One region of the Bradyrhizobium sp. WSM4873 genome, then DNA from elsewhere that is predicted to be linked to it. Evidence: riboswitches for the same ligand, from Rfam matches in the RefSeq annotation. Region 1 holds a riboswitch; each other region holds the start of a gene.

Region 1 (4,126 bases):
TGTCGGCAAAACCACGCTGACGCTGGCCCTTGCCCGCGCCTGGCGCAACAGCGGATTGCGGGTGCAGTGCTTCAAGAGCGGCCCCGATTACATCGATCCCGCGTTTCATGCAGCCGCGACCGGACGCGCCTCGGTCAACGTCGACAGCTGGGCGATGGATCGCGGGACGATCTCGCATCTCGTCAGTCGCGGCACTGACGCCGATGTCGTGCTGGCCGAAGGCTCGATGGGCCTGTTCGACGGCGTCGCCGCGCGTGGCGTCTGCGGCACCGGGGCGACCGCCGACATCGCGGAGATGCTGGACTGGCCGGTGCTGCTGGTGATCGATCCCTCGGGACAGGCGCAAACGGCGGCGGCGATCGCCGCTGGCCTTCGTGACTACCGTCCCGGTGTGCGCCTTGCAGGCGTCGTGCTCAATCGCGTTGCCAGCCCGCGCCACGAAGCCCTCGTGCGACGTGCGCTGCTGGACGCCGGCATCACCGTGTTTGGCGCGCTGCCGCGCCATGCCGAGATCAGTCTGCCGAAGCGGCATCTCGGGCTGGTCCAGGCTGAGGAGCAGGCGGAAATCGGCAAGCTGATCGACGAGGCCGCGCGCTTCGTCGCCGAGCATGTCGATCTCGACGCAGTGCTGCGTTCGGCTGCCACCTGGTCGCCGCAACCTGCCGCAAGCGGCGTCAACGTGACGCCGCCCGGCCAGCGCATTGCGCTCGCCCGTGACGCTGCATTCTCCTTCGTCTATCCGCATATGCTGGAAGCGTGGCGCGCGGCGGGCGCAGAGATCTCGACATTCTCGCCGCTGGCTGACGAAGGCCCCGATGCGGGCGCGGATGTGTGCTGGCTGCCTGGCGGCTATCCCGAGCTGCACGCCGGCAAGATCGCGGCCAATGCGCGCTTCCGCAGCGGATTGCGCGCCTTCGCCGAAACGCGCCCGGTGCACGGTGAGTGCGGAGGCTATATGGTGCTGGGCACCGCTTTGACCGACGCCGAGGGCATCAGCCACGAGATGACCGGGCTGCTCGGCCTGGAGACGAGCTTTGCCAAACGCCGCATGCATCTGGGCTATCGTCTGGCCGAGCTTGCCACGCCGATGCCGGGTCATCAGGCCGGCGCACGCCTGCGTGGCCACGAATTCCACTATTCGACGATCCTGGCGCAACCCGACACGCCGCTGGCGGTCGTGCACGACGCGACAGGCGCGGTCATCGCCGAGACCGGCTCGCGGCGGGGACAAGCCACCGGCACGTTCTTCCATCTGATCGCGGAGGATCGGTGAGCGGTTTTGTTTCCTTCGTCTCCGCCGGCCCCGGCGATCCCGAGCTCCTCACGCTCAAGGGTGCCGCGCGCCTGCGCGAGGCCGACGTCGTGCTCTATGACGATCTTGCTTCAGGCGCGATCCTCGATCTGGCCCGGCCCGGTGCCAATCTCGTCGCGGTGGGAAAGCGGGCGGGACGGGCCTCGACCAAGCAGCACCACGTCAACCGCCTGCTGGTCGACTACGCCGCAACAGGTGCGCGCGTGGTGCGATTGAAGTCGGGCGATGCCGGCATCTTTGGCCGGCTCGAGGAGGAGCTCGAGACGCTGCGTGAAGCGGGCATCGGCTACGAGATCATTCCCGGCGTCACCTCGGCCTGTGTCGCCGCCGCGCAAGCCGGCATTCCGCTGACCCGGCGTCACACCTCGCGCCGCGTGCAGTTCGTGACCGGGGCGGACGTCACTGGCGAACTGCCGCCAGACCTCAATTGGGCGGCGCTGGCCGATCCGGAGGCGACGACCGTGGTCTATATGGGCCGGCGGACGTTTCCGGCGCTTGTCGTCAAATTGATCGAGCACGGGCTCGCCCCAACCACGCCGGCGTTGTTTGCCGAATCGCTCGGCCGTCCCGATGAGCGGCTGGTCCGCACCACCATTTCTGAACTTGCCGAGCAGCTTGCGCGGGGCGGAGCGGCCTCCACGGCGGCCGTCATCCTGTTCGGCGCGCTGGCCGGGGATTATCCGTCATGACGCTCTCGGCCGCCCTTCGGCCCTTGACGTCCGGCTGGCGAAAGGGGCACACAGGAGACGCATGGTGCTCGACGCGGCGCAAAGCGCCGGAGCATAATCGGGAATGGGGATGGGCGGACCCAGTTGCGGCGCCCAAAACCCCAGCCGCCCCCGCGACTGTAAGCGGTGAGGGACTTCGATCAGCCACTGGGCCGCAAGGCTCGGGAAGGCCGGAGACTCCCAGTGAACCGCGAGCCAGGAGACCGGCCGTGCACGTTTTGAGGCCAAGGCCGTCGGGTGTGACGGCAAGAAGGATCTGAGCCATGCATATCGAACCCGGACTAGTCTCGGACGCCAAGCTCGTGCTGAGTTACGCAACCGGCATCGCCGTGGGGGGCGTTGCCTTGAAGCTCGCGGTCGAGACCGTGCGCGAGCAGGGCATCACGTCGTTCGCGGCGCGGACGTTCGCCACCACGGGACTCGTGTTTATCTTCTTTGAGATCCTGCCGCACTTCCCGGTCGGCGTCTCCGAAGTGCACTTCATCCTCGGCTCGACCTTGTTCCTGCTGTTTGGAGCTGCGCCTGCGGCCTTCGGCCTCGCGTTCGGCCTGCTGTTCCAGGGCATCTTCTTCGAGCCGCCCGACCTGCCGCAATATGGCATGAACGTCACCACGCTGCTGGTGCCGCTGTTCGGGATCCAGGCGATCGCCACGCGGATCATTTCGCGCAACACGGCCTATGTCGATCTGAAGTACCGCCAGGCGCTGGCGCTTTCGACGACCTATCAGGCCGGTGTCATCGCCTGGGTGGCGTTCTGGGCGATTTATGGATCGGGCTTCGGTGCGACCAACCTCGCCAACATCGCGACCTTCGCGGCGTCCTATGCGCTCGTTATCGTGATCGAGCCGCTCGCCGATCTTGGCGTGCTGGCGCTGGCGAAGTCGCTGCGCGGCGTCACCGCGGCCGGCCTCGTCACGCCGCGTTTGCACAACGCGGCCTAGAGACAAGCGAAAGGGCGGCCGTGATGGCCGCTCTTCGCGGCCACGATGCTCACGCTCTCCTTGATAGGCATCGGTTGCGGCGATCCCGAGCAGCTCACGCGCGCCGCGATCACTGCCATCAACGCGGCCGATCTCGTCCTGATCCCGCGCAAGGGAACCGCAAAATCCGATCTCGCCGATCTCAGGCGGACGATCTGCGCGGATGTACTCACCAGTGACACGACGCGTATCGCCGAGTTCGATCTGCCGGTCCGCGATGCCGCTGAAGCGGACTATCGCAAGGGCGTGGACGATTGGCACGATGCCGTGGCCGCTGCCTGGTCGCAGACGATTGCAGATCATCTCGAAGGCGAGGGCAGAGTCGCGCTGCTGATCTGGGGCGATCCCTCGCTTTATGATTCCTCGCTGCGCATTGCGCGGCGGCTCAATCCCTCGCCAAAGATCGAGGCCGTTCCCGGCATCACCTCGATCCAGGCGCTGTGCGCGGCGCATGCGCTGCCGCTCAATGACATCGGCGAGCCTTTTCTCGTCACGACCGGACGCCGCTTGCGCGATGGTGGCTGGCCGGCAGGTGTCGATACCGTGGTGGTGATGCTCGACGGCGGCACGGCGTTCCAGTCGCTTGATCCGGCCGGCCTGCACATCTGGTGGGGGGCCTATCTCGGCATGCCCGATCAGATTATCATGTCCGGCGCGCTGGCCGAGATCGGCTCCCGTATCGTCGCCGTGCGGCAAGAGGCGCGCGAGCGGCACGGCTGGATCATGGACAGTTACATCCTCAAGCGCAGGCCGTGAGGCAAGCGAGGCAGCATGCTCCCCGAATGGGTCACCCAACAATGCCCCGATATCTCCGCAGTCCACCGCGAGGCGGCGGTGGCGCGGCAGGCGCAACTGACGAAACCGACCGGCGCGCTCGGCCGGCTCGAGCAGCTCGCGATCGAGCTTGCGGGCCTGCAAGCAACCGATCAGCCGCGCGCGGCGCGGGCGCCGATCATCATCTTCGCCGGCGATCACGGCATCGTCGCGCAGGGCGTCTCGGCCTATCCGAAAGAAGTGACCATCGCGATGCTGGCGAACTTCGCCTCCGGCGGCGCCGCGATCTCGGTGCTCGCGCGCGAGCTGGGCTCCAACCTGGAGGTCGTCGA
Region 2 (4,126 bases), on a different contig from region 1:
CACAATCAGCTGCTTGATCTCGGCTGCTGCGGGAATGCGCGGTGAATGAATGTCATAGACGCCTGGCCCGATTTCATTAGGATATTTGTAGCTCTTGAAAGCGTCGAGCAATTCCATTTTGGAGCGCGACGCCTCGATTGAAATGACGTCGGCATCCATTGCTGCGATCGCATCGATGATTTCGTTGAACTCGGAATAGCACATGTGCGTATGGATCTGAGTTCCGTCAGCGACAGCGGAGGAGCAAACGCGGAAACTGTCCACTGCCCAATCGAGATAGTCCTTCCACTGCGATTTGCGCAGCGGCAATCCCTCCCGCAACGCAGCCTCGTCGATCTGGATCATGGTCGCTCCAGCCGCCTCAAGGTCGATGACCTCGTCTCGGATCGCGAGAGCGATCTGTCGGCATGTCTCGCTCCGCGGGATGTCGTCACGGACAAACGACCAGTTCAGGATCGTCACCGGTCCGGTCAGCATAGCCTTGACGGGTTTTTTGGTCAGAGACTGCGCATGTCGCCACCATTTAACGGTCATGGGCTTCGGGCGGGAGACATCTCCAAACAGGATAGGAGGACGAACGCACCGCGAGCCATAAGACTGAACCCAGCCGTGCTTGGTGAATGCGAAACCCAACAGCTGCTCGCCAAAGTATTGAACCATGTCATTGCGCTCGAACTCACCGTGTACGAGCACGTCCAGGCCGATATCTTCCTGCCAATGCACGGTATGGGCTGTCTCCGCTTTCAGAAGCTGCTCGTACTGCGTGTCATTCAGCGCTCCCCGCGCATGAGCTGCACGCGCATTGCGGACGTCCGCCGTTTGCGGGAAGGATCCGATGGTTGTGGTTGGAAACATCGGCAATGCGAAGGCGACGCGCTGGACGTCGGCGCGCTGGGTGAACGCACTGCGACGGCGACGCATGCTATCGTCGATCGCGGCCATTCGTCCGGCGACGTTCGCACTGTGGATCTTCGGCGATGTTTCGCGGGTGACGGATGCATCCTCTGAGAGCGTGAGTTCATCGGCCACGTCGGCAGCATGGCCAGCCAGCGCTTTGCCCAATATCGAAAGTTCCTTGATCTTCTGCACTGAGAACGCCAACCACGTCTTCAGATTGGGATCGAGATCGATCTCTAGTTCAATATCGGTCGGAACATGAAGCAGCGAGCAGGAGGGGGCAATCTGAACACGGTCCCGGCCCAGTTTTTTGACCATAGGAGCAAGTTGGTCGAGTAGCGCCGGCAGATTAGAGCGCCACACGTTGCGACCATCAACGACACCGAGCGAGACCACGAGATCTCTACCTGCTCTGGCGACAATCGCGTCCAACTGGTCAGGTGCACGAACCAGGTCGACATGAACCCCGGCAACGGGCAAGGCCAATACTGTTTCAAGATTGTCGCCGACAGCCCCGAAGTATGTGGCCAGCATGATTTTAAGCGCCGGCACGGCCTTAGCGAAATGAGCATAGGCCCGGCGGACAGCGGCCCGAGATGCTTCGTCGACGTCCATCACTAGGCATGGCTCGTCGAGCTGAACCCATTCAGCGCCGCGCGAGGCTAGTTCGCGGAGAACATCGACATAGACGGGGAGGAGTCGATCAAGCAGCGACAGCGGATTGAATGCGGGATTTACGCTTTTGCCGAGCTTCAGGAAAGTGACTGGGCCCACTAGGACGGGCCGCGTCTGATAACCGAGGCTTCTTGCCTCCTCATATTCCTCGATCGGCTTCCGAGAGGCATACGTAAAGATCTGATCCTGGTGAAATTCCGGCACCATGTAGTGGTAGTTCGTATCGAACCACTTCGTCATCTCCTGTGCGGCTACGCCGGGCCCATGCTGAGCGTGACCACCGTCTTGAGCGCCACGCGCCATGGTGAAGTAGGTTTTGAGCGACACAGGACCTTCGTTCCAGCCGTAAACGTCGGGAATGGCGCCGACCATTAGGCTGGTATCGAGCACATGGTCGTAGAGCGAGAAGTCATTCGAAGGAATGACGGTCGCACCGCGGGATTTTTGCCGTGCCCAATTAGCGGCACGAAGTCCACTCCCCACCTCGAGGAGCTCGGCTTCGCTGGATTTTCCCGCCCAGTAGCTCTCGAGCGCGAATTTGAGTTCGCGTCGTGGGCCGATGCGTGACGTCCCCAGTGTGGCAACGGGAAGCGAAAGGATTGACATAGCTTAGACCCCATGTTGGGGCAAAGGCCATGGCGGACGCAGATAGCGAACATCGCGTGAGCGACAACTGCTTGGCGCACACCGGGACGCCCCGCCCGTGGACGATATCTTGTCGAGGCAGGTCTCCTGGCTCACGGGTCGTCGCTGCTGTCCGGCCTTCCCGAAGCCGCATGGCTTCAGTGACTTCGTTGGACAGCGGCTCGCCGCTTACAGTTGCGGGGGCAGCGCCGGCATTGCACCGGCTTCCCTCTTAGCTCCGGATCAAACGAAATCCGGAGACCGCGACGGCTTGAATTATGCGCACGAGGATCGATGCGTCAACCTACCGATTCTCGCTGCGATATTGCCCAAGCGATTACGAGCGCACTAGGCAGGTAAGACGGTCTTGCTCGCGGCCTAGTGAACACGCCCGGATCTGTGGAGGCTCCGCTTTTGAAATGCATTCGCTCCCTGCTCGCGTAACGGTTGAGCTCCACCACCGGAACGAACCCGGGCCGCTTTCGGTATCTGTGTGATCGCGAGGAGGCGACCTTTTCCGTCAGCAGCTTTTCGAACCTGCGCGTCAGGAAGGTGCGATCATCCTCGGCCGGCATCCGTTTGGTCACAGCCCACGAGGCTCCCTAGAAATTTCGAAAGCCGGATTGCTCCAGGACCGAACGGATGATCAGGTCGGCTCCTTGGTGTTCGGCGGGCCCGCGACCAGGCACGAGGTCGTCCGCCTCCGTGAGGTTGGCCAAGATGATCTTCTCGGTGCACTAGGTGTTCACGTGCTCAGCGACTTTTGCGCCGGCTTCGATGCGTCCGTGGCCGCTCGACGCCGGGTCTTCCTCGCCTCGACTCGCCGCCAGCGACGATAGGCCGTAACGCGGCCACTGAGCATCGAGGGCCTTGTCCTTGTTCGTGACAAATTCGACGGTGTCCTCCGACAGAGCCCTTTGAGGGGTTCCTCGGCGTCGCTCAGCGTCTTAAGCTCATAACGATGTTAATCGACCTCGATGCGCCCCATGCGGTCGTGGTCTCCTCAAGGTCCCACATCTACAACTTCGTTCGCGAAATCGAGCGATGAGGCCTTTTGGTCGCGGGCTGCCTATCCTGTCTTGGACGGGACACAGGTGTCAGGGACCGGGCAGACCACCGCGCATTGCGGCGTGTCGCAATGGCCCTCGCACTCCGTACATTTTTTGGCATCGATAACGTAAATGTCACGCTTCAGACTGATCGCCGCGTTGGGACACTCGAACTCACATGCGCCACAAACGGTGCATTGCGAAGCGACGATCTTGTAAGCCATGCCTTCCGACTCCTTAGGCGAGCGATGCCATGGGCGATCCCTTTCAAATGCCGTGCCAAACGCAGACGCGCTCAATGTTGGGCAATTTGCCCAATTCGGCTGTCCCGGGTCTGAGACCATGTTGCGTCTGCGACAGCAACAGGTCGCTTCAATTTCAGCCTACGAGCCATCGGGCCCTCTTGCGAGAGTCAGTCGCGACTTGACGCTGGAAGCGTCCGTCGGTTTGTTTGGCACGTCAGCGCGGGGGCAAGCGAGGCTGACGCTTCCTCCACCGGCGGCGACAAAAACCCGCGAACGAACGCAGGTCTACGTCGGATCTCGGCAAACCTCCGGTCACACACCCCGACTGGAGGTTTGTGCAAGCCTCGCTCATGGCTGCAACGCTAGCTCCGCGGAGGACTCGCTGGAGGCTTGCCAAAACGGGCTTGTGGTATAACAAGCTTCGGAGGGAAATGAAGTGGCGGCGGGACGAGCGACACTGGCCCTGCAGACCGAATTGCACTCAGCCTCATGCCTGGTGCCGAGTAGGCATGGCGGTGCTCGTGAGCGTCGCTTGGCCGCACTCAGCCACTCGCAACTATTTTAGACGAGCTGGAGCAGGGTTGAAAGATGACTGTGCAAATTGCTTCAGTGGCATGGCTTTTCCGAACAGATGGC
Region 3 (4,126 bases), on a different contig from region 1:
TGTTCTTCAAGTCAATGTTAGCGATTGCGGGTGCGCCTGCGAAGGCTGAGACATCCAGCGCGATGTTCTTCTTGTCGAAACTCAATCTAGCTATACTCGATAAGATGCGCTCCACTTGGGCGAGAACGCGTATTCCGCACCCGAGCCAAGCAACCAACCCCAGCTCGTGCTGGAGGAGCTCACGGAAGCCGCTCCGCCGAAACCGGCAGGGACGCTGAAGTTATGATCCGTTTGCATCCAGGCCGCACCTCCCTTGACGTACACAAGTGTCCGGTCGGCAACAACACCGCCGACCCGACCCGTGACGGTGGCTAACCAATCGCTCTTGGCCGTGCACGATGCCCCAATTCTGAGGCCGGGACTGGTGCCCTTCACATCCACACCGGCGATGTCACCCTGGACGCCAAAGATGGCCCGACCGAACTGCCAGTTGTAGCCAGCCTGTCCTCCGCGGAGAGATCCGCTTCTGTTGACAAATGAAGGCAGAGACGACACGCCGTCCAGTCTTGCCGGCATGCGCCAGCGCGTTGCGCATGAAGTGGACGCGGCACCGTTGCAGCTGGCATTGAGCACCTTGGCTACGGTGGCCTTGATACCTTCGTGGGCATCGGACACGACGAGCTTGACGCCGCGCAGGCCGCGGCGGGCGAGCTTGCGCAGGAACGCCGTCCAGAACGTCTCCGCCTCGGACGGGCCGATGTCCATGCCGAGGGCCTCGCGTCGGCCGTCGCTATTGACGCCGACCGCGACAATCACAGCGACGGATACCATGCGGCCATTCTGGCGCACCTTCACGTAGGCGGCGTCGATCCACAGATATGGCCAGTCGCCCTCAATCGGGCCGGCGAGGAACGCCTTAACCTTCTCGTCGATCTCGCCGCACAGTCGGCTGACCTGGCTCTTGGAGATGCCGGTCATGCCCATGGCCTGCACCAGATCGTCCACCGAGCGGGCCGAGACGCCCTGCACATAGGCCTCCTGCACCGCGGCCGTGAGCGCCTTCTCGGCCATGCAGCGCGGCTCGAGGAAGCCTGGAAAGTAGGAGCCCTTGCGCAGCTTGGGAATTCGCAGCTCAACCGCACCGGCGCGGGTCTCCCAAATCGGTCCCGGTAACGTTACGCTGGGCCAGACGCTCGGGGCTCTTCTCGCCATAGGCCGCCCCGGTCTGGCCTCCCACTTCCAGCTCCATCAGACGCTGGGCGGCAAAGCCGATCATCTCGCGCAGCAGATCGGCGTCGGGGGACTTCCCTACCAGCGTGCGCAGGTTCATCATGTCGTCGGTCATCGCTGGTTCCTCGGTTGCCTTGGCGTGTCGCAACCCGATCCTACCGGAGAACTGCCGGTGAGCACCGCAAAGCCGCCCGCCCGCTACGGCGCTATTGAGGGCGCGCGTCTGGGCGGCTTCGCTCTACCGAGCTACACCACCACCAGGAACGACCAACTTTTCAGGAACGACCAACTTTTCTGCGTGTGGCTGGTTTGCTTCGGCCCACCGGTTAAGATGTCGACCGAGGGAGAAGCGATCGCACGACATCGCGCCGCGCCTCGACGAGCTTTCCAATGTTCTTGCCGCCGTCGATGCTGCGCTCGATGGCTTTCGAACGGAACGGCTGCATCCGCGAGGCGTGAATAAATCTTTCGGATTACGTCGCCGAGCGCCGCTGGACCAAGGACGGAGGCTTCGTCAACGACGAACCGTCTGTTGACACAGAATCGAATACGGCGTCTAGATGTAGTTGTCACGGTCTCTCAAATCGCAAGATAGAGAGCTAAGAGGGAAGCCGGTACGGCCGAAAGCCAAAGCCGGCGCTGCCCCCGCAACTGTAAGCGGCGAGCCGCTGTCGACAGAGTCACTGGCGCAAAATCTCGGCGCCGGGAAGGCCAGACAGCAGCAAGAACCCGCGAGCCAGGAGACCTGCCGTGACAACAACAGAGTCCTCGGGCGGGGTGTCCCGGTGGTCGCTAGCCGGCAGTGGGCCGCCGAGGGCGGCTCGTTTTCCGCATGCGCCTACTTCAGCCTTGCCCCAACCCAAGTGGGATGCCGATGTCTGGTCTGGGTCAAAGCAATTCGTTGCAAGCCGCATTGCCGCGCTCGATCGTCAAACGCGAGGGCGGCACGCTTGTCTTCGATGCCAGCAAGATCCGTTCTGCGATCGCGCGCGCGGGGCGGGCGAGCGGCGAGTTCGACGACGAGGCGGCCGGCCGGTTCATGGAAGAGACTATCAAGGTCATCGCGCACCGCTTCGTCGGCGCAACTCCCAAAGTTGAGGAGGTACAGGATATCGTCGAGCAGGTGCTGATCGCGGCGGACTATTTCGCCACTGCGCGCGCCTATATCGTCTATCGCGAGAAACGCGGACAGGCGCGCCAGGACCACACGACGACGGTTGATGTCGCCGCTTCCATCAACGAGTATCTCGAACGTAGCGATTGGCGCGTAAATGCCAACGCCAACCAGGGCTATTCGCTGGGCGGACTCATCCTAAACCTCTCGGGCAAGGTCGTCGCCAACTACTGGCTGTCGCACATCTACCCGCCGGAGATCGGCCGCGCCCATCGTGACGGCGACCTCCATATCCATGACCTCGACATGCTCGCCGGTTATTGTGCCGGCTGGTCGCTGCGCACGCTCTTGACCGAGGGCTTGAACGGGGTGCCCGGCAAGGTCGAGGCCGGCCCGCCGAAGCATCTGTCGAGTGCGGTCGGGCAGATCGTCAATTTTCTAGGCACGTTGCAGAACGAGTGGGCGGGCGCGCAAGCCTTCAGTTCGTTCGACACCTACATGGCGCCGTTCATCCGGAGGGACCGCTTGAGCTACGGCGATGTACTGCAATCGATCCAGGAGCTCATCTACAACCTCAATGTCCCCTCGCGCTGGGGTACGCAGACGCCTTTCACCAATCTCACCTTCGACTGGACCTGCCCGGAGGACCTGCGCGAACAGGTGCCCGTGATCGGCGGAGAGGGGATGGATTTCACCTATGGCGACCTCCAGTCCGAAATGGACATGATCAACCGCGCCTATATGGAGGTGATGACGAACGGCGATGCCAAGGGCCGTGTATTCACGTTTCCAATCCCGACCTACAACATCGCCGCGGATTTCCCGTGGGAGAGCGAGAACGCAGATCGCCTGTTCGAGATGACGGCGAAATACGGCCTGCCCTACTTCCAGAACTTCATCAATTCCGAGCTTAAGCCGAACATGGTCCGCTCGATGTGCTGTCGGCTGCAGCTCGATCTTACCGAGTTGCTCAAGCGCGGCAACGGCCTGTTCGGCAGCGCTGAGCAGACCGGCTCTATTGGTGTGGTTACCATCAATTGCGCTCGCCTCGGCTATCTGCATCGCGGCGACGAAGCGGGCCTATTCGATCGCCTCGATGCGCTGCTGGAAATCGGCCGCAACAGCCTGGAAATCAAGCGCACGGTCGTGCAACGCTACATGGACCACGGACTTTTTCCCTACAGCAAGCGCTATCTCGGCACGCTACGCAACCATTTCTCCACGCTAGGCGTGAATGGTGTCAACGAGATGATCCGCAACCTCACCGCCGATTGCGAGAACATCAGCACACCTTGGGGCCATGCCTTTGCGGTACGGCTGCTTGATCATGTGCGTGCGCGCATCTCGGCGTTCCAGACCGAAACCGGCACCATGTTCAACCTCGAAGCCACGCCGGCGGAGGGCACGACCTACCGCTTCGCGAAGGAAGACCGCAAGCGCTACCCCGGAATCTTGCAGGCGGGCACCGGCGATCTCCCCTATTACACCAATTCGAGCCAACTTCCGGTCGGCCTCACCGATGATCCATTCGAGGCGCTTGAGCGCCAAGACGAGCTGCAACGCAAATACACCGGCGGTACGGTGCTCCATCTCTACATGGGTTCACGCCTGTCCTCAGGCGCAGCGTGCAAGAAGCTCGTGCGGCGGGCGCTCTCAAATTTCCGCCTACCCTACGTCACCGTCACGCCGACATTCTCGATCTGTCCGACGCACGGCTATCTCGAAGGCGAGCATGTCTTCTGTCCCAAATGCGACGCCGAAAAGCTCGCACTCAAGCGGCATGCCGCCGCGAACTGAAAGGAGACCACAGATGAACGAGTCTAATGCCCATACGACGAGCAG

The links. A riboswitch is a leader RNA that binds a small molecule or an ion and turns the genes downstream of it on or off. The one in region 1 is predicted to bind cobalamin.
Region 2: another riboswitch for cobalamin. It lies ahead of metE (5-methyltetrahydropteroyltriglutamate--homocysteine S-methyltransferase); the one in region 1 lies ahead of AC0L21_RS03715 (energy-coupling factor ABC transporter permease).
Region 3: another riboswitch for cobalamin. It lies ahead of AC0L21_RS36055 (ribonucleoside triphosphate reductase); the one in region 1 lies ahead of AC0L21_RS03715 (energy-coupling factor ABC transporter permease).

What each region holds. Positions count from the first base shown of each region.
Region 1 covers NZ_JBVVPS010000001.1:769,657-773,782, reverse strand. The annotation lists gene AC0L21_RS03725 (cobyrinate a,c-diamide synthase) at 1-1,273, shown strand, start outside; gene cobA (uroporphyrinogen-III C-methyltransferase) at 1,270-2,001, shown strand; cobalamin riboswitch at 2,047-2,266, shown strand; gene AC0L21_RS03715 (energy-coupling factor ABC transporter permease) at 2,304-2,981, shown strand; gene cobF (precorrin-6A synthase (deacetylating)) at 3,027-3,776, shown strand; gene cobT (nicotinate-nucleotide--dimethylbenzimidazole phosphoribosyltransferase) at 3,792-4,126, shown strand, end outside.
Region 2 covers NZ_JBVVPS010000034.1:13,975-18,100, reverse strand. The annotation lists gene metE (5-methyltetrahydropteroyltriglutamate--homocysteine S-methyltransferase) at 1-2,178, opposite strand, end outside; cobalamin riboswitch at 2,278-2,477, opposite strand; gene AC0L21_RS31460 (4Fe-4S binding protein) at 3,266-3,469, opposite strand; gene AC0L21_RS31455 (EAL domain-containing response regulator) at 4,047-4,126, opposite strand, start outside.
Region 3 covers NZ_JBVVPS010000054.1:19,394-23,519, forward strand. The annotation lists gene AC0L21_RS36040 (hypothetical protein) at 1-85, opposite strand, end outside; gene AC0L21_RS36045 (outer membrane protein) at 91-516, opposite strand; partial or broken gene AC0L21_RS36050 (IS256 family transposase) at 476-1,285, opposite strand; cobalamin riboswitch at 1,726-1,937, shown strand; gene AC0L21_RS36055 (ribonucleoside triphosphate reductase) at 2,045-4,081, shown strand; gene nrdD (anaerobic ribonucleoside-triphosphate reductase) at 4,095-4,126, shown strand, end outside.